One region of the Streptomyces sp. NPDC049040 genome, then DNA from elsewhere that is predicted to be linked to it. Evidence: riboswitches for the same ligand, from Rfam matches in the RefSeq annotation. Region 1 holds a riboswitch; the other holds the start of a gene.
What was found. Region 1 has a riboswitch for ZMP and ZTP ahead of ACGFMP_RS09615 (glycine hydroxymethyltransferase). Riboswitches for the same ligand answer to the same signal wherever they lie in the genome.

Region 1 (5,900 bases):
TCCATCCCGCCGACGCCGGCTGTGCGGCGAGCCCCGCCGCCACCTCGTCGGTGAAGCGCCCCAGTTCGGCGGCGATGGCCTCGCGCACGGCCTGCACCCCGCCGTACCGCTCCCGCGCGATGAAGCGGATGTGCGCCCGGTGCTCGTCCGCGTAGGCGGCGGTGATCGCCACCGTGCGGTCGATCAGCTCGTCCGAGTCCTGGCCGCCGGCCGCCATCGCGTCCCTGATCACCGCATGCAGGCTGCCCAGCGCCTCGCCGACCAGGGCCACGCCCAGCGCGGCCATGTCGGGGAAGTGCCGGTAGAAGGCGGCGGGCGCGACCCCGACGGCCCGGGTGACCTCGCGCAGCCCCAGGCTGCTCAGGCTCTGCCGGTCGAGGAGCCGCAGTCCGGCGTCCAGCAGCGCCTGCCGCGTCTGCTCCTTCCGGACCTGCCGGACCCCTGATGTGTGACTCATGTCATTCAGTAAACAACCGTTCTCCCAGTCTCGCCACTGTAGAGTCGGACTCAGTGAACAAGTGTTATCCGAAATCCCGAACTCCTCGGAGGTGCAGCCGATATGAGCCTCGTCGTCCTCCTGCTGGGCATCGGTGTCGTGATGGGCACCAGCGCCCACATCTCGCTGACCGCATTCACCGTCGCGTCCGCCGCCATCGCGGCCTGGCTGCTCGCCTTCGCGGTGCGCGAGGCCGTCGCCCGGCACCGCGGCTGACCGGTGCGCGGCACCATGTGCGCACTCGGCAGCCCGAACACCGACCGACCGCCCACCCCGACGTTCCCGGAGAGGACACCGTGAACACCGCAGCCCAGCCGGCCGCGACCGGCACACCTGCCGCGCCCACCCGTGACGCCGACGGCATGGCCGTCGCCTCCTTCCTGCTCGGCCTGCCAGGCCTGCTGGTCCTCAACCTGGTGCTCGGCCCGGCCGCGATCGTGCTGGCGCTCAGCGCGCTGGCCCGCGGCACCCGCCGCCGGGGCCGCGCGCTGCTCGGCCTCGCCCTCGGCGTCGCGGGCCTGGCGATCCAGCTCGCGCTGACGGTGGCGGGGCACGGCGTGCTCTGGTCCTTCGGCTGACCCGGCGACCGCCCGCAACGCGCGAGGGAGGCCCGGCCGATCGGCCGGGCCTCCCTCGCGCGTCAACGGGTCAGCTCAGATCGATGCCCGGGTAGAGCGGGAAACCGGACAGCAGGTCCGACGCCCGCTTGGCCACCTGGTCGGCGACGCCCGCGTCCAGCACGTGGTGCGCCTTCGACAGGCCGCCCTTGGGCGCCGCCGCGGCCGTCGTCCCCGACAGCACGGTGTCGATGAGCCCGGCGATCTCGTCCATCTCCTGCGCGCCCAGGCCGCGGGTGGTCAGCGCCGGGGTGCCGATCCTGATGCCCGAGGTGTACCAGGCGCCGTTCGGGTCCTGCGGCACCGAGTTGCGGTTGGTGACGATGCCCGCGTCCAGCAGCGCCGCCTCGGCCTGCCGGCCCGTCAGGCCGTAGCCGGACACGTCGATGAGCACCAGGTGGTTGTCGGTGCCGCCGGTGACCAGCTTCGCGCCCCGGGTGAGCAGGCCCTCGGCCAGCGCCCGCGAATTGTCCACGATCCGGTGCGCGTACGCGCCGAACTCCGGCCGGGACGCCTCGGCCAGCGCGACCGCCTTCGCCGCCATCACGTGCGGCAGCGGGCCGCCGAGCACCATCGGGCAGCCCCGGTCGACGTGCTCGGCCAGCGAGTCGTCGCACAGCACCATGCCGCCGCGCGGGCCGCGCAGCGACTTGTGGGTGGTGGTCGTGACGATGTTCGCGTGCGGTACCGGGTCGAAGTCGCCGGTCAGCACCTTGCCTGCCACCAGGCCCGCGAAGTGGGCCATGTCGACCATCAGGGTCGCGCCCACCTCGTCGGCGATCTCCCGCATGATGCGGAAGTTGACCAGCCGCGGGTAGGCGGAGTAGCCGGCCACGATGATCAGCGGACGGAATTCGCGGGCCGTCGCGCGCAGCGCCTCGTAGTCCAGCAGCCCGGTCTCCGGGTCGGTGCCGTAGCTGCGCTGGTCGAACATCTTGCCCGAGATGTTGGGCCGGAAGCCGTGCGTGAGGTGGCCGCCGGCGTCGAGCGACATGCCCAGCATCCGCTGGTTGCCGAACTCGGACCGCAGCTGCGCCCAGTCCTGGTCCGACAGGTCGTTGACCTGCCGCACCCCGGCCCTGGCCAGCCCCGGCGTCTCCACCCGCTGGGAGAGCACCGCCCAGAAGGCCACCAGGTTGGCGTCGATCCCGGAGTGCGGCTGGGCGTAGGCGTGCGCGGCGCCGAAGACGTTGCGGGCGTGCTCCGCGGCCAGCGCCTCGACCGTGTCGACGTTGCGGCAGCCCGCGTAGAAGCGGCGGCCGACCGTGCCCTCGGCGTACTTGTCGCTGAACCAGTTGCCCATCGCCAGCAGCACGGCGGGGGAGGCGTAGTTCTCGCTCGCGATCAGCTTGAGCATCTCGCGCTGGTCGGTCAGCTCGGCGGAGATGGCGTCGGCCACCCGCGGCTCGACCCCGCGGATCACCTCGAGCGCGCTGCGGAAGGCGATCGACTCGGTGCTGTACTGCTCGGCCATGGCGGTCCTCCGGTTCGTCTACGGGACGGCCCAGGCGCACGGCTCTTTGGTCACGACGAGCCGCTCCCCGATGGTTGACCCCATCCCAGCGCGCCAGTCACGGCTCACGCCGACCCTATCAATCCCCGGGTGCCGCCGGTCCTGCCCCTTCGGGGAAGGGCCGCGCGCGCCGGGTGTTTCATGGAGCCGCGGCCCGTGGAGGGCACGGCACGACGCAGGGAGCAGCATGCACCAGGACCCCGGCCCGCAGGACCGGTCCGAGCCAGGAGAGCCGGTACGCACCCGGGTGGCGCCGAACGGCACCGGAGTGATCGAGCTGGCGCGCCCGTCCGCACTGAACGCACTCGACCTCACGATGGTCCGCCTCATGACCCGCGCACTCACGGTGTGGCGGGACGACCCCGCCGTACGGTCTGTGGTCGTCCGCAGCGCCTCGCCCAAGGCGTTCTGCGCCGGCGGCGACATCCTGGCGATGCGGTCGGCGGGCATGGCAGGCGACGACGCCGCGGTCCGTGCGTACTTCTCCGCCGAGTACGCCCTCGACGCGCTGATCGCCCGCTACCCCAAGCCGTACACCGCCCTGATCGACGGCTACGCGATGGGCGGCGGCCTGGGCATCTCCGTGCACGGCTCGGCGCGGGTGGTGACGGAACGCGCGTCCCTGGCCATGCCGGAGACCGCCATCGGCTTCTTCCCCGACATCGGCGCGAGCCACTTCCTGCCCCGGCTGCCGGGCGCGTTCGGCTGGTATCTGGGGCTGACCGGGGCGCGGGTCACCGGGCCGGCCGCCGTGGCCTGCGGGCTTGCCACGCACCACGTGCCCGCCTGCGACCTGCCCGCGCTCGAGGCCGCGCTGACCGGCGACGGCGGGGAGGGCGACCCGGGGCCGGTCCTGCGGCGCTTCGCGGTGCCGCCGCGGCCGGGGGACGCGCACGAGCACGCGGACGCGATCGCCCGCTGCTTCTCGGCGCCCGACCTCGCAGGGGTGCGGGCCCGGCTGGCCGCCGAGACGCGGGCGGGCGACTGGGCGGACGACACGCTCGCCCTGCTGGACGCGGCCTCGCCCGCGAGCCTTGCCGTCACCTTCGGCCTGCTGCGGGCAGGTGCGGGGTCGACCCTGGAGGAGTGCCTGGAGCGCGAGTTGGACCTGGCGTGCCACACCGCCCGTACCGCCGACTTCCACGAGGGTGTGCGGGCCGCACTCGTCGACAAGGACCGCAAGCCCCGCTGGCCGTCCGCCGGGCAGAGGTGACCTTTTGCTGCTCAGAATGTGAGATGGCAGTTTCACCATGCGGACCGCGGGCGTAGCGTGACCGTGAACTCGCCGGGCCTCGGCGGGAAGTGACGACGACAGGAGCACCCCGCGATGCCTCGGGAATGGGACGCGAAGGCCTATGACGCGCTGCCGCTGCCGCACCTCGACTGGGGCCGGCGCACCCTGGCGCGCCTGCCGCTCACGGGGGACGAGCGAGTGCTCGACGCCGGCTGCGGCACCGGCCGCGACACCGAGGGGCTGCTCGACCTGCTGCCGGACGGCCGGGTGGTGGCGGTGGACGGCTCCGTCCGCATGCTGGACAAGCTGCGCGACCGGCTGGCCGGCAGGCTCGACCGGGTCGAGGTGGTGCACGCCGACCTGACCCGGCCGCTGCCCTTCGACGGCGAGGTCGACGCGGTGTTCAGCGTCGCCGCCTTCCACTGGATCGAGGACCACGCAGCCCTCTTCTCCGCGCTGGCCGCCCGGCTGCGACCCGGCGGCCGCCTGGTCGCCGAGTGCGGCGGCAGGGGGAACATCGCGGCGGTCAACGCGGCCGTCGCCGACGTCCTCGGCGGCGCACCGGACATGTGGGACTTCGCCGGCGCCGACGACACCCGGCAGCGCCTCGCCGCGGCCGGCTTCACCGACATCGAGGTGGCGCTGCGGCCCGCGCCCGCCAGGTTCGAGCCGGGCGGGCAGTTCGAGGCGTATCTGGCCACGGTGATCCTGGGCGCCCATCTGGACGCGATGCCGGACGCCGACCGCGATCCGTTCGTCCGCGCGGTCGCCGGCCGTCTCGCCGAGCCGGTCGCGGACTACGTACGGCTGGAGATCTCGGCGACCCGGGCGTGATCGGCGACAGCTCAACCGGTTGAGCGCGCGGGGCGGATCCAGGCCCTGCCTGGCCGTGCCCGAGCGGGTTGTGCGTTGTTAAGGTGTGCGGGCTGATCACTCCCACCGCCAGCCGAACCCGTCGTTCACGGCCCGCGGGCCGCCCTGCCGTATCGAGGCCGACATGAGCCCCAAGAAGCGTCCCACCATCGCCGACATCGCCGAGGCCGCCGGTGTGTCCAAGGGCGCCGTGTCCTACGCGCTCAACGGCAAGGCGGGCGTGTCCGAGGTGACCAGGGCCAGGATCCTGGAGATCGCCGCGCGGATGGGCTGGCACCCCAGCAGCGCCGCCCGAGCGCTGTCCGACGGGCGCAGCGGCGCGATCGGCCTGGTGGTGGACCGGCCGGCCTGGGTGCTGGGCATCGAGCCGTTCTTCATGCAGCTGATCTCCGGCGTCGAGGCGGGCCTCGCCCCGACCGGCACCGCGCTGCTGCTCCAGGTCACCGACGACACCAGGGCGGAAGAGGTCGCCTACCGGCGCTGGTGGGGGGAGCGCAGGGTCGACGGGGTGCTGATCGTCGACCTGCGCGAGCAGGACCACCGGCTCGGCCTGGTCGCCGAACTCGGCCTGCCCGCGGTCGTGATCGGGCACGCGGCCGTCACCTCGGGGGTGCCGTCGGTGTGGATCAACGACGCCGCGGCGGTGCGCGAGACGCTGGCCTACCTGGCCGCGATGGGGCACCGCAGGATCGCCCGGGTCGCGGGCCCCGCGCACTTCGTGCACACCAGGGAGCGCGGCGAGGCCTTCGACGCCGCCACCGCGGAACTCGGCCTCGACGGCGTGCCCTGCGTCTACACCGACTACTCGGGCGAGGACGGCGCGCGGGCCACCCGGCGCCTGCTGTCCGGGTCGCTGCGGCCCACCGCGATCGTCTACGACAACGACGTGATGGCGGTGGCCGCGCTGAGCGTCACCCAGGAGATGGGCGTGTCGGTGCCCGGCGAACTCTCGCTCGTCGCCTGGGACGACAGCGAGCTGTGCCGGCTGGTGCACCCCGCGCTGACCGCGGTCAGCCGCAGGGTCATGGAGTACGGCGAGCGGGCCGCCACCGCGCTCCTCTCGCTGATCGACGGCACCCCCGTCCCCGACATCCTGCTCCCGCCGCCCGCCCTCGTCCCCCGCGGCAGCACCGCGCCCTGCGGCTCCTGGCCCCAGTCCTAGGGCCT
Region 2 (23,796 bases), on a different contig from region 1:
CCGCCACCCTCACGGTCGAGGTCCCCGCCCTCCGCTGACCGGCCCGGGAGGGCCTACGGCCTGCCCGGCAGCGGAGCGGCCGCAGGCAGGACCACCTCGAAGCGGCACCCGCCGGGGACGTTGCGGACCGCCGCCCGCCCGTGGTGCGCCTCGACGATGCCGCGGACGATCGCGAGCCCGAGTCCCGCCCCCGCCGGAGGCGTCCTCGCCCCGGTGCCCCGCCAACCGGTGTCGAAGACCCGGGGGAGGTCGGCGGCGGGTATGCCTCCGCAGCCGTCCGTCACCGACACGACGACCGCCCCGGTCGCGCTGTCACGCAGCGCGGACACCGCGACGGTGCCGTCCGCCGGTGTCCGGTGGATCGCGTTGGTCAGCAGATTCGCCAGCACCCGCGTCATCTCGCGGCCGTCGACCTCGATCGGGACCCGGTCGACCCGCTCACCGACCAGCCGCACACCATGCTCCGCGGCGAGCGGATCCGCCCCGGCCATCGCGTCGCCGACCAGGTCGTACACCGACATGCGCGCGGTGCTGAGTGCCAGCACACCGGCCTGGATGCGGGAGAGTTCGAACAGGTCGCCGACCATCCCGCTGAGCCGTTCGACCTCCGCGCGGATCTGCCGGTGGTAGCGGGCGGGGTCCTCGGCTATCCCGTCCTCCAATGCCTCGGTCATGGCCCGCAGCCCGGCCAGCGGAGTGCGCAGGTCGTGCGAGATCCAGGCGACGAGTTCACGCCTGGACGCTTCGAGCGCACGCTCCCGGTCCCTTGACGCCTCCAGCTTGGCGCTGGTGGCGGCCAGTTCCCGGCCGAGCTCCGCCAATTCCGCCGTGGGCGCGCCCGAGGGCGCGGCGAAGGCGTCGCCGTCGCCGAAGGCGCGGGCCGCCGCGGTGAGCGCCCGGCTGCCGGCGACCACGGTGCGGCCGAGGAGCAGCGCGACTGCGAGGGAGACGACCGCGGCCATCGCGCACACGGTGGTGACGACCCCCAGGTCGTGCTCCGACAGGAACATCGCCCACGCCACGGACAGCGTCCCCGCCAGCATCGCGCAGACGGCGACGGACACGACCACGGCGAGTGACAGCGCGACCGAGCGATGGCGCAGCAGCCGCAACGCGGCGGCACCGAGCAGCCCGACGGCTGCCGCGCCCATCGAGGCATACGCGGCGATGACCAGGAGGCTACGCATCGGCGGCACCGTCCTCCGCGGTCCCGGGCTCACCGGGGTCGAAGCGGTAGCCCGCGCCCCACACCGTGCTGATCAGCCGCGGCCTTGCCGGGTCGTCCTCGATCTTCTCGCGCAGCCGGCGCACGTGCACCGTCACCGTGGACAGGTCGCCGAACTCCCATCCCCACACCCGCCGCATCAGCTCCTCGCGGCCCAGCACCCTGCCCGGGTGCCGCAGGAGGAAGGCGAGCAGGTCGAATTCGCGGATGGTCAGCGGCAGCTCCACCCCGTCACGCAGCGCGCGGCGGGCGGCCGGGTCGAGGGCGAGCGGCCCCGACCGCAGCCATGGCCCGGGTGCGGGCTGCGCGCCCGCGCGGCGCAACACCGACTCGACCCGCAGGACCAGCTCGCGCGGTGAGAAGGGCTTGGTCACGTAGTCGTCGGCCCCGACCTCCAGGCCGAGGATGCGGTCGTCCTCGTCACCCCTGGCGGTGAGCATCACCACCGGCAGCGGGCCGTCCTCCCGTATCGCGCGGCACACCTCGAGCCCGTCCATGCCCGGCAGCATCAGGTCGAGCACGACCAGGTCCGGCCGTGCCGCGGCGGCGCGGGCGACCGCGGTCGGGCCGTCGGCGGCACGCTCCACGGCGAAGCCGGCCCGGTCGAGATAGCCCGCGACGACCTCGGCGACGGTCGGATCGTCGTCCACGACGAGGATCCGCCGGCGCGGCGGCGGTACGGACACGGATGCGGTGCTCATGGGAACGAGTCTGGCACCCGCCACTGACAGTGACCACGGACCGGTGGCCCGCAGCCCTCGGCGTCCGTGTTTCGTAAGAATCTCCCGGTCCGTGCCGGGGCGCCGTCGACAGCCCGCCCGCGCGGGCCCGCGCTTCGGCATTTTTGTCGACATGTCGGTATGTTCATGCGACACCGGCCGCCCGCGTCTGCCGTAGGCCCCCGGCGCGGGCGCCCGGATGCCCGGACACCCGCCGGTCCGCCCGCCCGCCGTGTGGTGCGAGCCGTAAGGCGTAGGCGGCTTCGTCCTGCTGCTGCCCGTGCTGCCCGGCAATGTGGCCGGTCCGGTCGCCCGCGTGGCCGCCGCGGCAGTTGTGAACTGCGGTGCGGCGCTTCCGTACCGGGACGGGGGCGGTCCGCGTAACAGCCGCGGTAGCACCGTTGACACCTCCGCGGCGGCGTGTCGTACTAACGGGATCGAACTCGATGTCGTGATGCGGCCCCGGCCTTTTGCGCCCGGGCTCCTGGGGGATTGCGGTGGCGAGGATGGCGGGGATGCTCTACCCGACGACCGATGAAGTGACTGCGGGTGCTCGGGCGCTGACCCTGAGCTACCCGGAGATCTGCCGGCTGGGGAGGGTCGGCAGATCGCGCGCGGGCCGTCCGCTGCTGATGCTGACGGTGGGTGAAGGCGGCCGCAACGTCCTGGTCGTCGCGGGCCCGCACGCCAACGAGGCCGCGGTGGGCGGTGCGACGGCGCTGCGGCTGGCACGCACCATCGCCCGGCAGCGAGCCCGCGGCGAGGACGACGGCACCAGCTGGCACTTCCTGCTGTGCATCGACCCCGACGGGGCCGCGCTCAACGAGCCCTGGCTGTCCGGCCCGTACACCCTGCGCGACCACTACGAGCACTTCTTCCGTCCCTGTACGGCAGAGCAGCCCGAGTGGCTGCCGCACGAAGGCGGCGACCGCTCCCCGGCGCTGCCGGAGACCCGCGCGCTGGTCGGTGTCCTCGACGACCTGCGGCCGGTGCTGCAGTGCTCGCTGCACGGCATCGACGTCGGCGGCAGTTTCGTCCAGCTGACCAGCGACGTGCCAGGTGTGCCCGAGCGGATCGGCAAGTCGGCGGCCGAGCTGGACATCCCGCTGGAGAACGGTTCGTCCGACGCCTTCCAGTGGCCGAGCCCCGGTCCCGGCGTCTACGTGATGCCGCCCTGCGGTGACCCGGCGGCCGGTGACGGCGCCCACTCCACCTGGGTGCACGCCAGCCGCTACGACGGGGTGACAGCGGTCGTCGAGGTCCCGATGTGGGCCTGCGACCGCAGCGCCGACACCGCCCCGCACCCCGATCCGGACAGTGCCCTGCGCACCGCGGGCGCCGCGCTGCGCCGCGACCTGCCCACCGTGGCCCGGCTGCTGGACGCGGTACGCCCGCAGCTCAGGGGCGTCGACTGCCCGCTGCTGCGCACCGTGCGCGAGCTGGTCGGCCTCGGACCCGCTCTCACCGCGGACTGGGACCCCGCCGTCCGCGCGCAGGACGCCGCACCGCTGCCGGACATGACCACCGCCCGGGTGACCAGCATCGAGGTCTACGCGCAGCGCATCCCGCTGCGCGCCGCCGCGATGCTCCGCCAGGTCGCGGACGTCCCGCTGGTCGCCCGGCTCGTCGACAAGTGGTGCGAGGCGTACGAGCGCGCCTACCGCCCGCGCTGGGTGCCCGTCACCGACCAGGTCGAGCAGCAGGCCCGCAGCGTCCTCGCCGTGTACGACGAGCTGCACGCCTGACCGCGGTTGCCACCGTCACCCTTGTGGAGCAGCACCCGCCCGCACCCTCCGGCTTTCCCGGGGATCATGGGCCGCACGGGGCCGGCAGCCGACAGCGGGAGGCGTCATGACGTCCGAGAAGACAGCCGGCGGCGGTCTGCGCGAGCGGATGACGCCCGGTCGGATCGTCGTCCTGGTGCTCGGCCTGCTCGCGCTGGTCTTCGTCTTCGAGAACACCCGTGACGTGCGGATCCGGCTGATCGGCCCCGAGGTCACCATGCCGCTGTGGCTCGCCCTGCTCATCACCCTCGTCATCGGCTGGCTGTGCGGGCGCTTCCTGCGCGTCTCCCGCAAGCGCTAAGGGCCTGTCGTTTGGATCTCCGCGGCGTCGCGACGCCCGGCACGCGCATCTTCCCCCTGCCTTCGGCGGGAGGTGCCCCCAGCGTTGTCGTCGGTCGACGACTCCCCCTGGCCTGGCGGCCGGGAGGTACCCCCACCGCGTCGCCTCCCTCCTCCGCCTTGCATCTGCACGCACCGAACGCCGCTCCTTGCCCCACGGAGATCCAAACGACAGGCCCTGGCGCCGCCCCATCGACCTCGGGGGATCCCGGCGGATCAGCGTGCCGCGTCCGGCTCCTGCGGGACCAGTGACTTGCCCAGGCAGATGCTGAGGTCCTGGTCGCGGTAGTAGCCGAACTTCTTCACCGGCACGTAGCCGCACGACTCGTAGAGGGCTATCGCCTCAGGCTGCCGCTGCCCGGTCTCCAGCACCATCCTGGTCCTTCCGGCCGCTGCCGCGCTGGACTCCAGCTCGGCCAGGATCGCCCTTGCCAGACCCCGCCCGCGCGCCTCGCGGACCACGAACATCCGCTTGATCTCCGCGTCGCCGTCCTCGTGCCCGTCGGGCGAGGTGTCCTGCGCCCGCCAGCCGCCGCTCGCGACCGGCTCGCCGGAGGCGTCGTAGGCCACCAGGTAGAGCCCCCGCGGCGGGTCGAAGTCGTCCGCGGCCATCGGGGTCGCGTCGCCGTCGCCGTAGCGCTCGGCGTACTCCTGCTGCACCAGGTCGTTCAGCCGTGTCGCGGCCGGTTCGTTGTAGCGCGTCTTCCTGATCTCCACTGCGCCATCCTACCTGGTCAGCCCCCCTGCGCCTCGTACATGTGTGCGACGTGGTTTCCGGGTGCCGCGCCGCTGCGGGTATCGTCCGTCGGGTGCTGACCGTGACCTCTGTGAACGTGAACGGACTGCGGGCCGCCGCGAGGAAGGGCTTCCTGCCCTGGCTTGCGGAGACCGCGGCCGATGTCGTGTGCCTGCAGGAAGTCCGCGCGGAGCCCGACCAGCTTCCCGTCGAACTGCGCGACCCCGAAGGCTGGCACGCCTACCACGCGCCCGCGGCCACCAAGGGCCGTGCCGGGGTCTCGATCTACTCCCGCAGGGCGCCCACCGCCGTCCGCGTGGGTTTCGGCTCCGCCGAGTACGACGCGTCCGGCCGCTACATCGAGGTCGACCTGCCCGGCGAGGGCGCGGCGGCGGGGCTCACCGTCGGCAGCCTCTACCTGCCCACCGGCGAGGCGGAGACCGAGCGGCAGACGGCGAAGTACCGCTTCATGGCGGAATTCCGCGCCCACCTCGACGCCCTGCACGAGCGTGCGGAGAGCACCGGCGGCCATGCCCTCGTCTGCGGCGACTGGAACATCGCCCACCAGGAAGCCGACCTGCGCAACTGGCGCGGCAACCGCAAGTCGTCCGGTTTCCTGCCCGAGGAACGCGCCTGGCTCACCGATCTGCTGGACCCGGCGACCGGCTGGACCGACGTCGTCCGCCGCCTGCACCCCGGCGTCGACGGCCCTTACTCGTGGTGGTCCTTCCGCGGCAAGGCGTTCGACAACGACACGGGATGGCGCATCGACTACCAGATGGCCACCCCGAAGCTCGCCGCCGCGGCCACGACAGCGACGGTGGAGCGCGCCCCCACCTACGCCGCCCGCTGGTCCGACCACGCCCCGGTCACGGTGACCTACACCGCCTGACCTGGTCGGCCGCCGCCCGGGCGGTGGCCGACCGGCGGCGCCGCGTTCCCGGCACCCGCCGTGTCCTGCCGCGGGTTCCGCCATGCTGGCGCGGTGACCGGACCACGAGTGACCATCAAGATCCCCGCAGAGCTGCGGCTTTTCCTGCCCGCCGACCGCCGTACCGAGGTGCTCGGGCTGACCACGGACGGCTCCTCCTCCCTCGGCCACGTCGTGGAATCGCTGGGCATCCCGCTGACCGAGGTCGGCGCCCTGGCCGTCGACGGCCGTGACGTGCCCACCGGGCACGTGCCCGCGGCCGGCGAGGTGGTGGAGGTCCGCACGGTGTGCCGCCCGCAGGCGGTGCCCGGCGCGCCGCTGCGCTTCCTGCTGGACGTCCACCTCGGCACGCTGGCCCGGCGGCTGCGGCTGCTCGGGGTCGACGCCGCCTACGAGAGCGAGGACATCGGCGACCCGGCGCTCGCCGCGCTCTCCGCGGAGGAGCGGCGCGTGCTGCTGTCCAGGGACCGCGGCCTGCTGCGCCGCCGCGAGCTGTGGGCGGGCGGGTACGTCTACAGCGACCGTCCGGAGGAGCAGCTGCACGATGTGCTGGGCCGCTTCGAGCCCGTCCTCGCCCCCTGGACGCGCTGCGTGGCCTGCAACGGCCCGCTGCGGGACGCAGACAAGGAGTCGGTGCGGGACAGGCTCGCGGACGGCACCAGCAGGACTTACGACGTCTTCGCCGAGTGCACCGGCTGCGGCGGCGTCTACTGGCGCGGCGCCCACCACACCCGTCTGTCCGCAGTGGTGGAGCAGGCCCTGCGCGACCACGGGGAAGGCCGCCCGCCCGCCGCCGGGTAGCCCGGCCGCCCTTCCGTGCCGCCGTCTCACCGACAAGAATTCTCCTCTGGACAAAAAAAGTGTTCGGTGAGAGGATGGAGCCATGTTGGACGTGAGCGTGATCGAGGACGCCGAGGCGGCCGCCGTCTCCCTTGACCCGATACGGGCCGGGCTGCTCGCCGAGCTGGCCGCGGGGCCGGCGTCGGCCGCGATGCTGGCCGCCCGGGTGGGGCTGCCCCGGCAGAAGGTGAACTACCACCTCAAGGCGCTGGAGAAGCACGGCCTGGTCGAACTGGCCGGCGAGCGCAGGAAGGGCAATGTCACCGAGCGGCTGATGCGGGCGACGGCGTCGTCGTACGTCATCTCGCCGCTCGCGCTGGCCGCCGTCCAGCCCGACCCCGGCCGCTTCCGCGACCAGCTGTCCGCGCGCTGGCTGCTGGCGGTCGCCGCACGCCTCGTCAGGGACACCGGCGCGCTGATCACCGGCGCCGACCGGGCAGGGAAGCGGATCGCCACCTATGCCCTCGACGGTGAGGTGCGCTTCGCCTCGGCGGCGCAACGGGCCGCCTTCGTCGAGGAGCTGACCCGCGGCGTCAGCGCCCTGATCACCAAATACCACGACGAGGACGCGGTCGGCGGACGGCCGCACCGCGTCGTCGTCGCCCTGCACCCCACCGTGAAGCCCGCCGAGGCGGCGGCCCCGGAACCCTCCGCCGAAGCGAGGGCCCTGCCGGACACCCCGAGCGCCGACCCCGGCGCACCCGACCCGAAGGAGCACTGAAACACCATGTCGAAGCCGTTCGAGATCGTTCGCGAGTTCGAGGTCGAGTCGACCCCGGAGGAGGTCTTCGCCGCCATCACCACCGGCGCCGCGGGCTGGCTGTGGCCCTCCGAGTACGAGCCGAAGGAGGGCGGGGCCGCGCCCTTCGGCTCCACCATCACCGCGTGGGACCCGCCGCACCGGCTGACCGCGCGCACCGAGGCGCCGGACGGGGTGCACGGGCAGACCCTCAACCAGCTCGACCACCGCATCGAGCCGCGGGAGGGCGGCGGTTCATGGGTGCGGTACGTGCACAGTGGCATCTTCGTCGACGACTGGGACAACCAGTATGACGGCGCCAACCGCCACACCGACTTCTACCTGCACACCCTCGGCCAGTACCTGGCGCACTTCGACGGCCGCGCCGCGGTCTGGGCCGCGGTGGACGGGCCGGCGGCGGCAGGGGCCCCCGACGCCCTCGAGCGGTCCTGGCAGGCGCTCGGCCTGCCCGCGGGTGCGGCGCAGGGTGCCACGGTCGACGTCGAACTGCCCGGCGCCGGACGGGTGTCCGCGGTGGTCGACTACCGCAACCCGTACTTCTTCGGGCTGCGCACCGCCGACGCGATGTACCGCTTCTTCGGCCGCAACCACTGGGGTGCGACGGTCGGCGTCGCGGTCCACGACTTCGCCCCGGGCGCCGACGGCGACCGCATTGCCGCGGACTGGACCGGGTGGCTGGACCGGGTCCACGCCTGACGGCACGGTTCCTGTTATCCGCACCCGCCCGCGCGGGTCTCCTGAACGGACCGGCGGCAAGTACGCCGGCGGGCACGGGAGGCGGCGCGGATGGGAAGCAGGGGACGGCATCGGGGGCGGCGGCCGGGAGTGCTGGGCCTGGTGGCACTGGCCGTCGCCGCCCTGTGCGTGGCCGCGTTCGTCGTGGTGGCGCGCCAGAGCGGCGGCGGCGCGACCGCCGCGGGGCCACCCGGAGCGTCGCCCGCCGCGGTGACGTCCCCGCCGGGCGCCCCGTCCACGGCGGGCAGGCCGCCGCTCACACCGTCCGCACACCACGCCACACCGACCCCGTCGGCCGGCCGCACCGCGACGCGGACGCCCAAGCCCGCGACGGCTCCCGCGACGACCCCCGCGACGGCGAAGAAACCGGTGGCCAAGCCCGGCACCCGCGTCTTCACCTTCGTCAACACGATGCGGCAGACCATCTGGCTGGCGTCCGGAGAGCAGACCGCCGCACCCGCCCTCGGCACCACCGGCTGGGTGCTGCGCCCCGGCGAGACCCTCGGCGTCCGCGTCCCCGACCGCTGGAACGGGCGCTTCTGGGGCCGCACCGGCTGCACCTTCGACGCCGCAGGACGCGGCCACTGCGAGACCGGGGACTGCGACGGCAGATTCCAGTGCCCCGGCTACGGAGCGATCCCGGCGACCCTGGCGGAGTTCAACCTGAACGCCTGGGACGGCATGGACTTCTACGACGTGAGCCTGGTGGACGGCTCCAACCTGCCGATGTATATCAACCTCGTCGGCGGCACCACCAAGGACCCGCTCTCCGCCGACGGCTGCTCCGCCGCTGGCTGCACCCACCCCGTCGACTGCCCGTCCGCCCTCCGCGTCAAGGGCGGCGGCTGCGAGTCACCCTGCGGGATCTTCGGCACCGACCAGTACTGCTGCCGCGCCCGGTGGGCCCCGCGCTCCGAGTGCCGTCCGGACCTCTGGCCCGTCGACTACGCCGCAGTCTTCAAGAAGGCCGAGCCCTACGCCTACTCCTACGTCGACGACGACGCGACCAGCACCTTCACCAGCCGCGGCGAGGCCGGCTACCGCATCACCTTCGGCACCACCCCGTGACGGCGCGCCCGAGGGCTGCGACACGCGCGGCGGGCCACCCACACAGCGCAACCGCGAGGCCCCGGGGTGAGCGCCCTCCCCGCGCGAACACCTACATTGGGCCGGGACAGTTGGGAGAGCCATGACCGACCACCGCCCGACCACACGCCCTCCGCGGCGCCGCCGTGCCCGTAGGCCTGCCGCCGGGTGCCCCCGCACCGGTGGGACGGTCTGACGCCATGGCGACATACATCCTCGTCCCCGGCGCCGACGGCAGCGCCTGGTACTGGCACCTGGTCGTGCCGCTGCTCCGCGACCACGGGCACACGGTGGTGACCGTGGACCTCCCGTCCGAGGACTCGGCGGGGCTCGACGCGTTCGCGGACGCGATCGTCGCCGCCGTGCGGGCCGCGGCACCCGAGCCGGAAGGGCCTGTCGTCCTGGTCGCCCAGTCGCTCGGCGGCTTCTCCGCTCCGCTGATCTGCGACCGCGTCCCGGTCGACCGCATCGTGCTGGTCAACGCGATGGTGCCGCGCCCGGGCGAGACCGCGGGGGAGTGGTGGGGCAACACCGGACAGGCCGCGGCCAGATCCGCGTACGCCGAGGCGACGGGTCGGGACCCCGACGCAGGCTTCGACCCGCGGACCGACTTCTTCCACGATGTGCCGCCCGCGGTGACCGAGGAGGCACTGGCCGCTCCCCAGGCCGGGCCGCCCGCCGCCGTGTTCACCCAGCCCTGGCCGCTGGCGGCGTGGCCGGACGTGCCCACCCGCTTCCTGCAAGGCCGCGACGACCGCTTCTTCCCACGGGAATTCCAGCGGGAAGTCGTACGGGAACGGCTCGGCATCGACGTCGAGGAGTTGCCCGGCGGCCATCTTGCGGCCCTCAGCCGTCCGGGTGAACTCGCGGCGCGCCTTCTCGAGGAGGCCTGACGCACGCGCGGAGCGTGTCGTCCGGCCCCCGGCCGCCGGCGGACGAAATACGAATGCGCGGGATGAAACGGGCGCAGATGGGGGCTGGGTGACGGATGAGAACCGGTTGTTTGCGAGGATCGTACCGATGACTGCCACACCCTCCGACGCATATGCCGACCGACGACCCGCACCAGCACCGGCCCGCCCATCCGCTCCCGGCACGGACCCGGGCGCCCGCCGCGACACCGACAGCGAGCGCCGCAACCGGCACCGGCGGCCCCGCCGCCGGCGGCGCGCGATGGTCGTGCTGGCCGTCGCCGTGGCCGGAATCGCCGTGCTGGGCGGCGGCTACACGGTCCTGACCCGGCACGCCGACAGCGCCGCCGCGGAGAGCACGGCCGCGCCCGGCCGCGGCGCGGGACCGCTCGGCGCCGCGGCGCCGCCGGCCGCGGCGAGCCCCAGGGCCACCCCCGACGGCTCGGTGGAGTCGATCACCGGCCTCGGCCCCAAGACCCGCGCGGCGATCCCCGCCGCCACCCGCCAGGTGCTCGTCGCCTCGGGCCGGGCGAAGAACTCCTCCGACACCGTGGTCACCCTGTGGACCAGGACCGGTGCCGGCCGCTGGCAGCCCGGCCAGGCCTGGGCCGCGCACAACGCGCTGCGCGGCTGGACCACCGACCACCACGAGAGCGACCTGCACAGCCCGATCGGGGTGTTCACGCTCAGCGACGCCGGCGGTCTCGACCCCGACCCCGGTACCCGGCTGCCCTACCACCGCTCGGCCAAATTCCGCGCCGGAGGCGTCGGCTTCGACGGCGAACCCCTCGACCAGGCCTTCGACTACGTCATCGCGATCGACTACAACCGCCTTCCCGGCACGTCACCGCTGGACGGTACCCAGCCGCTGGGCGGGAGCCGCGGCGGCGGCATCTGGGTGCACGTGGACCACGGCGGCCCGACCCACGGCTGCGTCAGCATCTCGGCCGCCCACATGGTCGACCTGCTGCACACCCTGCTGCCCGCCGACCATCCGGTGATCGTGATGGGCGACCGCGGCTCGCTGGCGACGTAGCGTCAACCGGCCCGTGCCGGGGGCCCGTCGGCGGTTACTCCCGCGGGAGTACGCCATGTGGGTTCAGCCCCTGACCGCGGGAGTAGACCGAAGACCTACCGCAGGTCGATGTCACATCCGCGCCGTTTTGGGAGTCTCAATACCAGGAGGGATTGCCCGTCTCTCCCAGGTGCATTGGAGGCAACGGCATGGACGACGACCAGGGGCTGGCCGACTTCGGGCGGCGGTGGACCGAGGCCGAGCGGCTGGGCGATGTCACGGCACTGGACGCCCTGCTCACCGAGGACTTCACCGCGGTGGGTCCGCAGGGCTTCGTCCTGGACAAGAAGCAGTGGATCGACAGGTACGCCTCAGGTGTGCTGATACACGACGCCTTCACCTGGGAAGAGGTGACGGTCCGCAGGCATGGGCGGGCGGCGGTGGCGGTGGGCGTGCAGGGCCAGCAGAGCATCTACGACGGGCGGGACGCGGACGGCCATTTCCGCGTCACCCAGATGATCGTGGCGGACGGCGCGGACTGGAAGCTCGCGGCCGTGCACCTCAGCCCGACCGGCGGGCGGCCGGGCCCGGACTCGTAGCCCCCCGTGACCGCCACCGCGCCCCGCGGTGGACCGACCACCGCGGGGCGCTGTCAGGGGGCGGCGGACCGCCGGCCGGGGGTCAGCCGCGGGGCAGCACCATCGACTGGACCTGCGGCAGGCCCTTCCAGTCGTTGGAGGCCACCGTCGCGTGGGACGTGGCCAGTTGGGCGACCCGGGCCTGCGCGTCGGCAGGCGCGGGGTTCACATCGTCCAGAGCGGGCGCCACGTTCTGAGAGTCGGTCATGAAGAGCAGGTAGTGGTGGGTGTCGTACCAGCCGGTGTCGATGCTGCCGTTCAGGTACGTGGCCGCGTCACCGTCGAAGGCCACGAACCACGGCCGCAGCGATGTGTCCGAATACCGCGTCCTGGGGTCGCCCGCCTGCGCGTTGTGGACCGAGGGGAAGATGTTCGCCTGCGCGGTCTTCCCCTGGGTGTGCAGGTCCCGCAGGTAGCCCGCGTACTCGCGGTCGGTCCACAGCGAATCGGTGGGGTTGGCCTCCTCGACCGTGCCGGGGATGACCTCCAGCAGCACCTTGCCCGCGAGCTGCGCGCGGGTCGGCCAGTTGCCGGCGTTCGCAGCCTCGTCGAGGGTGGCGTACTGCCCGCCGCCCGGCTTGTTCAGCAGGTCGTTCGGCTTGAACACCAGGTTGCCCAGGTGTGCGCTGATGGACTGGTCGAGCTTGGCCGGGCTCATCCCGAAGGTGGCCTGGAAGCCCGCCTTCATCTCCAGCTTGATGATCAGCGGCCCGTGCCCGGGGTGCGCGCCGAGCCAGACCCGCACGTCGTCGAGGCAGCTTTCCAGGTTCTTGTTGGCCCCGCCGGTGTAGAGCTGGGCGGCGCTGGACGCGTTGACGCAGTTGTTGCCGTTGCCGGTCGGGTTGGAGTGGCTGACCTTCCACTCCTGGGTGAAGAAGTCGTCCCACACGTCGAGTTCGATCATCGACGTGCCCGTGTCGAGCGCCTGCGCGAGGTAGCTGAAGGAGGCGGGGTCGTAGGTGTTGTGCAGCCCGGACATGGTGGAGCCGGACAGCGGCAGCGCATTGGTGTCGGCGGCCGATGCGTTGCCGCCGCCGGGGCCTGCGACGGTGAAGGCGAGGCAGGCGGCGAGCGTGCCGAGCAGTGCGGTACGCGCGGTGGCGCGCGGGCGGAGCGAAAGGCGGCGGGTCAGCGGGCCGGTCACGTGTGTCCTCCTGTGGGGGTGGCTCTCCGTCAGGACGGTGACGTCCGCGTATGAAGCGACGGAGACATGACACGTAACACGGCCTGCATTCCTGCTGTCACCTCCGAGTTCGGCCACATTGCCGCGCGGTGGGCCTCCCGGCGCTCAGGGCGCGCCGATCAGCCGCAGCACGGCGGTGGTCGCCGCAGCCGCGACCACCACGACGAGGAAGGGTGCTCCGCGCCATGCGCTGAGCGCGCCGACCGCGACCCCGGCGGGCCGGGCGGGCCCTGCGAAGGTGTGGGCGTCCGTCAGCGCCGACGTCGCGACCAGCGCGGCGAGCAGCACCACCACCGCGACCTCCAGCAGTCGCTCCGCCCGGCCCGGCAGCGTCATTCGGGAGCGCAGCACGGGACCCGCGAAGCGGAAGGCGAAGGTGCCCGCGCCCAGGACCGCCGTGGCGGCCACCAGTTCGGCCCCGCTGCTCATCGCGGCCCCCCGCCGTCGGCGCCCCGTCCGGGCCGCGTCCTTCCGGCGGCCGCGACCCCGGCCAGTGCGAGCAGGACCGGCAGGCCCGCGGGCAGGAAGGGGGTCGCCGCCAGCGCGATGAGCACCCCCGCGAGTGCGGCCCTGCGGGTCCGCCCCGTCCTCAGCGACGGCAGCAGCAGGGCGAGCAGCACCGCGGGGAAGGCGGCGTCGAGCCCGAGGGCGTCGGTGTCGCCCACCGCCCGGCCGCCGTAAGCGCCCACCACCACACCGGCGTTCCAGCTCATGAAGAGTCCCGTCCCGCAGAGCCAGTAGGCCGTACGCCGCCGCGCCGGGTCGTGCTGGGCCAGGGTGAAGGCGACCGTCTCGTCCACCATCAGGTGGCTGCCGACGATCCGCCGCAGCCACCCGGTGCCGAAGACGTCGCCCACCGCGAAGCCGAACGGCACATGGCGGGCGTTCACCAGCAGCCCGGCGGCGACGGCGGCGACCGGACTGCCGCCGGCGGCCACCAGGCCGACGAAGAGGAATTGGGCGGCGCCCGCGAAGACGACGACAGACAGCAGCATCGGCAGCCACACCGGCAGGCCGAGCCCGACCGCGATCGCACCGAAGGACATGCCGACCACCGCGTCGGCGGCGCACACCAGCGCGATGTCCCGCGCCAGACCGTGCGTGAGGACCCGTCTTGTTCGCCATATCGAACGCATCGCCGCCTATACTGAACACCGTTGGGTCGTTCGTCAAGGCGAACGGATCGACTTCTCCAGCGAACGAAGGAGTGGATGTGCCACACGACGAGAGCTCCCCCGGCGGCCCCCCGCTCGCCGTCATCGCGGCCTCGCTCCAGCGCGAGAGGCGCCGCGCGGGCCTGTCGCTCGCCGAGGTCGCCCGCCGCGCGGGCATCGCCAAGTCGACGCTGTCCCAGCTGGAATCCGGCACGGGCAACCCGAGCGTGGAGACGCTGTGGGCGCTCAGCGTCACCCTCGATGTGCCCTTCGCCCAGCTCGTCGAGCCGCCCCGCCCCCGGGTGCAGGTCATCAGGGCGGGCGAGGGACCCGCCTTCGCCGCCGAACGCGCGGACTACGTCGCCACGCTGCTCGCCTCCTCGCCGCCCCACACCAGGCGCGACATCTACCTGGTCTCCGCCCAGCCCGGCACCGCCCGCGAGTCCGACCCGCACATGCCGGGCGTCGTCGAGCACGTGGTGCTGAGCACCGGCCGTGCCCTGGTCGGCATCGCGGAGGACCCGGTCGAACTCGCCCCCGGTGACTACGTCGCCTATCCAGGCGACATCGCCCACGTCTTCCGGGCACTGGAACCGGACACCCTGGCGGTGCTCGTGCAGGAACACCGCTGACCCGCCGACCGGACGGAGCCGCCGCCATGCCGCAGCCGACGCGACCCGAGGACGGGCCTGAGCCGACCGTGCGGACCGAGCACAAGGGCGCGGTGACCACCGTGGTGCTGTCCCGGCCCGCCGCCCGCAATGCCGTCGACGGCCCCACGGCGCGGGCACTCGCCGACGCCTTCCGCGCCTTCGACGCAGACGAGGAAGCGGCGGTCGCGGTGCTCTGGGGCGAGGGCGGCACCTTCTGCGCCGGCGCCGACCTCAAGGCCATCGGCACCGACCACGGCAATCGCGTCACCGACGTGAACAGCCCCGGTCACGCCGCGGGTTCCGGTGCGGCCACGGACCCCGGTGACGCCGGCGACGCCGCACAGGCCGACGGTCCGATGGGACCGACCAGGATGCGGCTCGGCAAGCCGGTCATCGCGGCCGTGTCGGGCCACGCGGTGGCGGGCGGTCTCGAACTGGCCCTGTGGTGCGACCTGCGGGTCGTCGAGGAGTCCGCCGTCTTCGGGGTCTTCTGCCGCCGTTGGGGTGTGCCCCTGATCGACGGCGGCACCGTACGACTGCCCCGGCTGATCGGCGCGGGCCGCGCCATGGACCTGGTCCTCACCGGCCGGTGGACGCGGCGGAGGCACTGGCCATCGGCCTCGCCGACCGCGTCGTCCCCGACGGCACCGCTCGCGCCGCCGCCGAGCGGCTCGCGGCCGAGATCGCCGCCTTCCCGCAGACCTGCCTGCGGCACGACCGCCTCGCCCTGCTGGAGCAGCAGGGCCTGGCGGAAGACGCCGCCCTGGCCGTGGAGTGGGCCCACGGCCGGATCTCGCTCGCCGAGGCGGCGCGGGGCGCCGCCCGCTTCGCGGCGGGCGAGGGGCGGCACGGGGCCTTCGGCGGCTGACCGGCGCGGCCCGCGGGACCCGCGCCGGCCAGCGGCCGGATCAATGGCGGAAGAGGCGCAGCCTGGTGCGGGCCAGCGTGATGCCGTGCTCGCGGCAGGCCTCCGCCACATCACCCGATCGGATGGAGCCGCCGGGCTCGGCGATCCAGCGCACACCGTGGCGGGCCGCGTGGTCGACGTTGTCACGGAAAGGCAGGGCGCCATCGGAGGCGAAGGCGACATCGGTCAACCGGGCGCCCCACTCCCGGCGCCGCGCGTCGTCGAGCAAGTCGGCGGGCGCGGCCAACGCGTCCGCGAAACGGCGGCGTTCGTCGGCGGTCATGTCGCCCTCGATGAAGCGCACGTGCCAGTTGACGCGGTCCTGGCGGCGTATCCCCGGCACGAAGTCCAGGGCCGACACGGCCGGATGCCGCCGCAGCCACCAGCTGTCGGCCTTCGCCCCCGCCAGCCGTGTGCAGTCCACCCGCGACTGCTGCCCCGCCCCGATGCCGAGGGTGACCCCGCCGCGTACGTAACACACCGAATTGGACTGGGTGTAGCGCACCACGGCGAGCCCCAGCAGCAGATCCTCCACCGCCGCTGCGGGCAGCGGATCGCCGCACACCACGTCGTCGAGCAGCGACGCGTGCAGCGGCACGTCGTCCCGCTGCTGCGTCAGCCGCAGCCCGTGCACCTCGCGCTCCTCCTGCGGCGGCGGAACGAAGCCGGGGTCCGCCTCGAGCACCAGGAAGCGGCCCTTCTTCTTCCGGCCGAGCGCGGCCACCGTGCCCGGTGCGTAGCCGGGCGCCACGATCCCGTCGCAGACCACGTGGGCCAGCAGCGCCGCCAGTTCCTCGTCCACCGGATGCGACACCGCGGCGAAGTCGCCGTAGGAGGACTTCGGATCGGCGTCCCTGGCGCGTACGTAGGCACTGGTCAGCGCGCCCGCCTCGGGGTCCGTGCGGTAGAGGGCGGCGGTGGCCGGGTCGAGCGGGCCCGCGAGCGCGGCGCCCGCGGGCGACACGTGCTTGAACGACGCGGCCGCCGGCCGCCCCAGGGCCTCCGCCGCCTCCCGGACCAGCTGCCAACCGCTCAGCGCGTCCAGCAGGTTGATGTAGGACGGCTCGCCGTTGAGCACCCGCACCGGCCATGCGCCCGCGCTCACCGGCGCGGCGCTCGCCGTGTGCTGCTGAGGGTTGGTCCCATAACGCAATTGCATGTCCCGGCCTCCTCGGTCAGAGCCCGGATCCCGCAGGAGCGGGACGGACGGGCTGCGTTGACGGGAGGCGCCCAGGCGGTCGACGCATCACGGATGCGAACAGCCGCTCCCCGGTGGTGGTCCACCCTCGCCAGTCGCGACCGCCACCGACTCTAGCGGAGCCGGGACCGTCCGGGTATCACGCGCGGCCGGTGCCGCCGGCCACCCGCATCGCCCACGCGAGGCAGCCGAGCGCCCCGGTGGTGGCCAGGGTCCGCGCGATGTTCCAGTGCACCCAGGCGGACTCGAATCGGGCGCGTACCGCCGCGAGGTCGTGGATGTGCCCGGGCGCCCCCGCGTCCGCCAGACGGTTGTTGAGCGGCACGCTGAAGCCCATGGTGACCACGAGCGAGACCGCGTAGAGGGCCGTGCCCGCGATGATCCACGGCAGTGCGGATCGCCCCTCCCCGCCGCGGTGCAGCACCGCCGCCAGCACGCCGAGCACCAGGGCGCCGCCGAAGGCCAGGGTGAACCAGCCGTTGAGTATCGCCGCGTTCACGCGCTGCATCGCCTCGACGAAGGTACGGTCGCCGGCCTGTGCGAGACCGGGCATCACCGCGACGGAGAAGGCGAAGTAGAGGCCGGCCATCAGACCGGTGGCGAGGGTGGCGGCAAGCAGCACCAGGCTGCGGAGATCGCCGTTCACGGCAGCTCCTCGGGTCGGGCGGGAGGCGGGATCCGGTACGGGGACGTGGCCGGCGCCGGCCGGTGCGGTGCGGGTGTTCTGCGTCATGGCCTCAGTGAATCCGCGCGCGGTACGGCCCCGCCATCGCTGAAAAGCTCATCCCCATACGCGGCCGTCCAACTCTGCGGGCCGGTACGCCTAGGGTGTCGCCATGGACGCACTGGCCGATCTGCTCGACGGCCCGCGGGCACGCGGCGCCTTCCTGCTGCGTTCCGTCCTCACCCCGCCGTGGTCGGTGCGGATCGCCGACCTCGCGCCGCTGACCCTGGTGCACATGGTCCGCGGCGACGCCTGGATACGCACCGACGACGCCGGGGCCCGGCAGCTGCGCCCCGGCGACATCGCCGTCATCCGCGGGCCCGAGCCGTACACCGTCGCGGGCGACCCGGAGACCGAGCCGCAGATCGTCATCAGGCCGGGCCAGGTCTCCACAGATCCCGACGGCGACGAGCTGTGCGAGCGGATGGACCTGGGGGTGCGGACCTGGGGGGACGACCCGACCGGGGTGGAGGGCCCCGGCGGTCCTGCTGCCCGCGGTCCGGCCGCCGGCGGGCCGCCCGCGTCCGCCGTGATGATCAGCGGTACCTACCAGATGCGGGGCGAGATCAGCAGCCGGCTGCTCTCCGCGCTGCCGCGGGTGCTGGTCCTGCCCGGTGACGCCTGGTCGAGCCCGGTGCCCGCGCTGCTGAGCGAGGAGATCGTGCGGGACGAGCCGGGCCAGGAGGTGGTGCTCGACCGGCTGCTCGACCTGCTGCTGATCGCGGTGCTGCGGGCCTGGTTCGCCCGGCCCGAGGCCGCCGCCCCCGCCTGGTACGCCGCCCAGGGCGACCCGGTCGTCGGCCCCGCGCTGCGGCTGCTGCACGACGACCCCGCACACCCCTGGACGGTCGCGGGCCTGGCCGCCAGGACGGGCGTGTCGCGGGCAGCGCTCGGCCGCCGCTTCACCGAGCTGGTCGGCGAGCCGCCGATGGCCTATCTGACCGGCTGGCGGCTCGCCCTGGCCGCCGACCTGCTGCGCGAGCCGGACGCCACCGTCGCCTCCGTCGCCCGCAGGGTCGGCTACGGCAGCCCTTTCGCACTGAGCGCGGCCTTCAAGCGGGTCCGCGGGGTCAGCCCGCAGCAGCACAGGGAGCGCACCGCGGTGGCCCCGTAGGCCCATGCGGCCCCCTGCCACCGAGGCCGCAGGACCGCGCCGGCCGACGCCGCGGCTGCCCCCGCGAATCCCTGCGGAGGGTGCGAACATTCCGGCGGTGAATGTTTAGGCTGGCTGCATGAAGGAATGGGACCTCCGCAAACTGTCGATCCTGCGCGCGGTGCACGACACGGGAACCGTCACGGCCGCCGCGGGAGCGCTGCGGATGACGCCCTCGGCGGTGTCGCAGCAGCTGGCCGCCCTGTCGAGGCAGGTCGGCACGCCTGTCATCGAGGCGCGCGGCCGCGGTATCCGGCTCACCGGGGCAGCGCACGTCCTGCTGAGGCACGCCGAGATCGTCTTCGCGCAGCTCGAACGCGCCGGCGCCGAGATCGACGGCTGGGCGCAGGGCGAGGCGGGCGTGGTGCGGGTCGGGACCATCGCCACCGCGATCACCCGGCTCGTGGTCCCTGCCGCTGCGCTGCTGCGCCGCAGCTCGCCCGGCATCACCGTCTCGGTGCGGGAGGCCGAGGCCGCCGAGGCCTATGAGCGGCTGGCCGCGGGGGACGTCGATCTCGCGGTGTCGCTCGCGGTGGACGCGCCCACCGCGGGGGACCCGCGCTTCGTGCTCTTCCCGCTGCTCACCGACCCGCTCGACATCGCGCTGCCGCCCGGCCACCCGCTGGCGGCGGCGCCCGCGCCGCGGCTGGCGCAGTTCGCCGAGGAGCCGTGGATCTTCGGCAGCCGCGGCCCGTGGCACGACCTGACCCTCGCGGCCTGCGCGGACGCCGGGTTCGTGCCGGAGCAGGCGCACGCGGCGGCGGACTGGCCGGCCATCTTCTCGCTGGTCGCGGCCGGGATGGGGATCGCGCTCGTGCCGCGGATGGCCACCGCGGGCGGGCTGCGGCAGGAGGTCGTGGTCCGGGCGCTCGACGCCGACCGGCCGCGGCGGCGCATCGTCGGGGCGGTACGCGGCGGGGCGCAGGACGCGCCGCTGCTGCGGCGGACGCTGGAGGCGCTGCGGCAGGCCGCTGACCTCGACCCACTGTACAGCTCAACTGAAAGGTCTGTTCAGTAAGTTTCGATGGACGTGAACGGTGGGGGAGGCGGAGAGTGGAGGACAGGAGATCGGAGCAGGCGGGAGAGGCGGACGACGATGACGCTGTCAGCGGCGGGTGCGGGTGCGGGTGCGGGCACGGATGCGGGGGCGACCTCGACGGCGCTGACGTCCTTCACGGGGGACGCGCCCCCTTATGCGGGAGGCAATCCGTTCGCGGACTATCGGCGTACGGACCAGGTCCTGTCACGGTTCGCGGGACTCACGGACCTGGCCGATCGCAGGCTCGGCGCAGGAGTGATCGCGGCGAATGACGAGTTCTTCGCCGAGCGGGAGAATCTGCTGATCAGGGGGCCTGCTGTCTTCGACCCCGAGCGGTTCGGGCACAAGGGCAAGATCATGGACGGCTGGGAGACCAGGCGGCGGCGCGGTGCCTCCGCGCAGGTCCCGCATCCTGACCCGACCGACCACGACTGGGCGCTGATCCGGCTGGGGACGCCGGGGGTGATCCGCGCGGTCGTGGTCGACACCGCGCATTTCCGGGGCAATCACCCCCACGCCGTGTCGGTGGAGGCGGTCGCGGTGTCACCGTCGGCGTCGCCCGCGGAGTTGCTGGATCCGGCGCTCCGCTGGACCGGGCTGATAGCGCGGAGCGCCGTCGGCGGCCACGCGGAGAACGCCTTCGCCGTCCATGTGGAGCGCCGCTTCACCCATGTGAGGCTCCGCCAGCATCCGGACGGCGGGATTGCGCGGCTGCGGGTACTGGGCGAGGTGGTGCCCGATCCGGCGTGGCTGGCGGGGTTGGGGACGTTCGACCTGGTGGCGTTGGAGAACGGCGGGGCGGTGGAGGACGCCTCCGACCGCTTCTACTCACCGCCCGAGCACACCATCCTGCCCGGCCGCTCGCAGAAGATGGACGACGGCTGGGAGACCCGGCGGCGTCGTGACAGCGGGCACGACTGGATCAGCTATCGGCTGGTGGAGCAGGGCGAGATCCGCGCCGTCGAGATCGACACCGGCTGTCTCAAGGGCAATGCGGCGGGCTGGGCGGATTTGTGGGTCAGGGACGCAGGGGGAGTCGCAGGGGCGGCGGGGATCGAGCCCGGGGGCCGGAGTGCCACAGGGGGCGCCGACTGGGTCCGGCTGCTGGACCGGGTGCGGCTCCAACCCGACACGGTCCACCGCTTCCTGGTCGAGCCCAGGCCTGCCACCCACGTCAGGATCGACATCTTTCCCGATGGCGGGATAGCCCGGCTGCGGCTGCACGGGTCGCTGACCGAGCAGGGCGCGGACCGGCTCGCGCTTCGTACGGCGGCCATCACCTGACCCTGACCGGGAGCGGGGTCCCGCCGCCCGGCCGGGTCAGCCGGCGCCGAGAAGGGTGAGCAGGTCGTCCTTGCCGAAGAGCCGGGCCGTGTCCACCGCCGAGGGTGCACCGGCCGCCGGGTCGGCGCCGCCCTCGACGAGGGCGCCGACCACCTCGCGCTCGCCCTTGAAGACGGCGCCGGCCAGCGGGGTCTGGCCGCGGTCGTTGGCCCGGTCGACTTCCGCGCCACGCTGGAGCAGCGCCCTGACGGTGTCCGCGTGGCCGTGGTAGGCGGCGAGCATCAGCAGCGTGTCGCCGCGGTCGTTGGTCAGATTCGCCGGGACTCCGGCGTCGATGTAGGCGGCGAGCTTCGCGGTGTCGCCCAGGCGGGCCAGGTCGAAGACCTGAGCGGCGAGCTGGAGCACCTCCGGGTCGTGGGCGGGCTCGTGCTCGGCGTCGGGCGCGGAATCCTGCCCGGGGGTCGGCTCGGTCATGGGGCCCACACTATGCAGGGCACTCGCCGTTGAAGAAGGAGATCACCACCCGTTGCGGCGCGCCGTCACCCACCCGGATGTCCAACGGCACGCACGCCCTGCCGTCACCCGCCACGAAGAAGGCCCCCAGATAGCTGGTCGCCGCGTCAGGACACCCGTGGAAGGCCACCGAGGGCGCCGGCGCCATGCCCTCCTTGCCGCCGAATTCCAGACCCGCCCGGGCGCGCTGTTCGGTGCCGATCGTGACGGTCACCTCCCCGCCGTCACGAACCGCCGCGGCGATCAGATAGTGCCACCCGTCGGAATCGTGCGCCGCGTGGGCGCCCTGGTCGCCGCTTTCCAGCCCGCGCAGACCCTGAAGGGTCAGCGGACCGACCGTGACGTCATCCCATTCCGGGCCGGGCGACGAAGGTGAGGCGGGCGGTGACGAGGCGGGCGGCCGTGAGGCGGGCGGTGACGAGGGGTGGCCGGCGGGGCGGGTCGAGCCGGGTCCTCGGCCGGGCAGCGGAGTCATACCGTCACCGCAGTTGACGGGGCGGGGGTGTTCGATGCTGCCCACCGGGGGGCCGGCGGAAGCGGTGGGCACGTCCGCTCTCGGCGAGTCCTTGTGGCCGCCCCACGCGCATCCGGCGACCAGAAGCAGTGCCCCACCTGTCACACCAGCCGCCTGCCACGCTCGACCTGACATGGACATCACCCCTCTGTCAGGACGGTACGTCCTCAGCGGAGCGTCGGCCAGACCACCAATTGCCGTATGAGGGCGGCATCCCCGGTCATCCGCAGGGCCTCGTCGTCCCAGGGGATCCGGCGGTAGAGGGCCAGCAGCAGATCACTCGCCGGGGCCGACAGTGTCGCGTCGGCCTCGGGCCTGCCCTCGCCCGCGGCGCTGCGGACGGCCGAGGCGCCGGTCTCGTCCAGGATCAGCGTCCAGGCCCGGCCCTCGTCCGCGACCAGGGCGACCCGCACGGGGGACTGCGGCCACCCGTCCATCGAACCGAAAGCGACATGGAGGAATTCATCGACAGCGTCCACCGCCGGCCCCGACGGCAGGGGTTCGGGCACACCAGCAGCGTCCTGGACGTCCCTGACGTGCACCGCGACCTCGTGCACATGGTGCCTGGCCACCGTTCCCGCGGTCGAGGCGCCGCCCGAGTCCGCCCACCAGGTCCAGCACGGAGCGTCCGCACCCGCGGTGCGCAGCGCGCCCAGCAGAACCGCGGTGGAGCGCGCCGACCACTCCGGCAGGTCACCGGCCGGCGCGCGGTCCGGCACCTCCGCGTCGGCGGGCGGCCGGGGCGCGGGGCCGGCCGTGACTGCGGCCGCCCAGAAACGCTGCAATCCGCCGACGTGCGCCAGCAGATCGGTCACCGTCCAGTCAGGGCAGGCCGGGATCCTGGCATCCGCCGGAGACTTGCTCGCCACGGACCGCAGTGCGGCGGACCGCTCCTCGATCAGATCGAGCCATTCATCGAACCGCGGCACCGGCGAAGTCGTCATGGGCTCCGTTGTAGCAGCGAACACCGACAAGCAACCCGCTCTCGGGCGGGTCCGGCACGGCCGGCGCCCCGGCGGCCGATTACGGCAGTTTTGCCCAACCCTGAGTGGAGCGGGGCCTGTTCAGGGGGCGGCGAAGGCTGTTCCATGGTGATCGTCAGTCGCGTCAGTCCCGCACACCCGACGACGGCCCGCCGCACCCCGGCGGCCGGCCCGTACCCGACGAACCGGATGAGGTGGCCTTGGCTACGACCGTGCGCAGTACTCAGGTGAGCATTCCGGCTGCCCCGCTCGGACCGGAGAACCCGCTGCCCGCGCTGCGCCCGCACGGCGAGCTGCACCGGATCGACCCGGCCGACCTCGAAGGGCTGCCCGCCGACATGGTGCGGCAGATCGGTTACGCCCAGCTGCGGACGGTGCTCCCGGCGCCGCTGCTCGACGGCTACGGGCGGGACCGCGAACCGGCCGTCCTGGATGCCCTGGTGATCGAGAACAGCAGGCTGCGCGCCACTGTGCTGCCAGGGCTCGGCGGCCGGCTGTACTCGCTGCTCCACAAACCCACCGGAAGGGAACTGCTCTACCGCAACCCGGTGTTCCAGCCGGCCGACTTCGCGCTGGCAGGCGCCTGGTTCTCCGGCGGGGTCGAATGGAACCTCGGCGCCACCGGGCACGCCGCGCACACCTGCGCCCCGCTGCACGCCGGCCGGGTGCCCGCGCCGGACGGCGGCGAGATGCTGCGCATGTGGGAGTGGGAGCGGCTGCGCGACCTGGCCTTCCAGATCGACCTGTGGCTGCCGGAGGACTCCGACTTCCT

Region 2: it holds a riboswitch for ZMP and ZTP, as region 1 does, so the genes downstream of both, ACGFMP_RS35625 (phosphoribosylaminoimidazolecarboxamide formyltransferase) here and ACGFMP_RS09615 (glycine hydroxymethyltransferase) in region 1, are expected to answer to the same signal.

The regions. Positions count from the first base shown of each region.
Region 1 covers NZ_JBICTO010000003.1:63,536-69,435, reverse strand. The annotation lists gene ACGFMP_RS09630 (TetR family transcriptional regulator) at 1-457, opposite strand, end outside; gene ACGFMP_RS09625 (hypothetical protein) at 560-712, shown strand; gene ACGFMP_RS09620 (DUF4190 domain-containing protein) at 793-1,074, shown strand; gene ACGFMP_RS09615 (glycine hydroxymethyltransferase) at 1,145-2,587, opposite strand; ZMP/ZTP riboswitch at 2,609-2,698, opposite strand; gene ACGFMP_RS09610 (enoyl-CoA hydratase/isomerase family protein) at 2,814-3,839, shown strand; gene ACGFMP_RS09605 (class I SAM-dependent methyltransferase) at 3,954-4,694, shown strand; gene ACGFMP_RS09600 (LacI family DNA-binding transcriptional regulator) at 4,858-5,895, shown strand.
Region 2 covers NZ_JBICTO010000029.1:40,239-64,034, reverse strand. The annotation lists gene ACGFMP_RS35715 (sensor histidine kinase) at 54-1,187, opposite strand; gene ACGFMP_RS35710 (response regulator transcription factor) at 1,180-1,926, opposite strand; gene ACGFMP_RS35705 (M14 family zinc carboxypeptidase) at 2,460-3,689, shown strand; gene ACGFMP_RS35700 (DUF1049 domain-containing protein) at 3,796-4,029, shown strand; gene ACGFMP_RS35695 (GNAT family N-acetyltransferase) at 4,284-4,784, opposite strand; gene ACGFMP_RS35690 (exodeoxyribonuclease III) at 4,877-5,695, shown strand; gene ACGFMP_RS35685 (Mut7-C RNAse domain-containing protein) at 5,789-6,535, shown strand; gene ACGFMP_RS35680 (ArsR/SmtB family transcription factor) at 6,618-7,295, shown strand; gene ACGFMP_RS35675 (SRPBCC domain-containing protein) at 7,302-8,030, shown strand; gene ACGFMP_RS35670 (thaumatin family protein) at 8,121-9,137, shown strand; gene ACGFMP_RS35665 (alpha/beta fold hydrolase) at 9,356-10,048, shown strand; gene ACGFMP_RS35660 (L,D-transpeptidase family protein) at 10,176-11,102, shown strand; gene ACGFMP_RS35655 (nuclear transport factor 2 family protein) at 11,291-11,680, shown strand; gene ACGFMP_RS35650 (phosphatidylinositol-specific phospholipase C domain-containing protein) at 11,763-12,863, opposite strand; gene ACGFMP_RS35645 (AzlD domain-containing protein) at 13,008-13,331, opposite strand; gene ACGFMP_RS35640 (AzlC family ABC transporter permease) at 13,328-14,038, opposite strand; gene ACGFMP_RS35635 (helix-turn-helix domain-containing protein) at 14,110-14,688, shown strand; partial or broken gene ACGFMP_RS35630 (crotonase/enoyl-CoA hydratase family protein) at 14,715-15,577, shown strand; gene ACGFMP_RS35625 (phosphoribosylaminoimidazolecarboxamide formyltransferase) at 15,618-16,775, opposite strand; ZMP/ZTP riboswitch at 16,838-16,923, opposite strand; gene ACGFMP_RS35620 (DUF1772 domain-containing protein) at 16,954-17,460, opposite strand; gene ACGFMP_RS35615 (AraC family transcriptional regulator) at 17,651-18,652, shown strand; gene ACGFMP_RS35610 (LysR substrate-binding domain-containing protein) at 18,771-19,709, shown strand; gene alc (allantoicase) at 19,788-21,014, shown strand; gene ACGFMP_RS35600 (ankyrin repeat domain-containing protein) at 21,051-21,488, opposite strand; gene ACGFMP_RS35595 (hypothetical protein) at 21,499-22,002, opposite strand; gene ACGFMP_RS35590 (maleylpyruvate isomerase N-terminal domain-containing protein) at 22,209-22,985, opposite strand; gene ACGFMP_RS35585 (DUF5107 domain-containing protein) at 23,225-23,796, shown strand, end outside.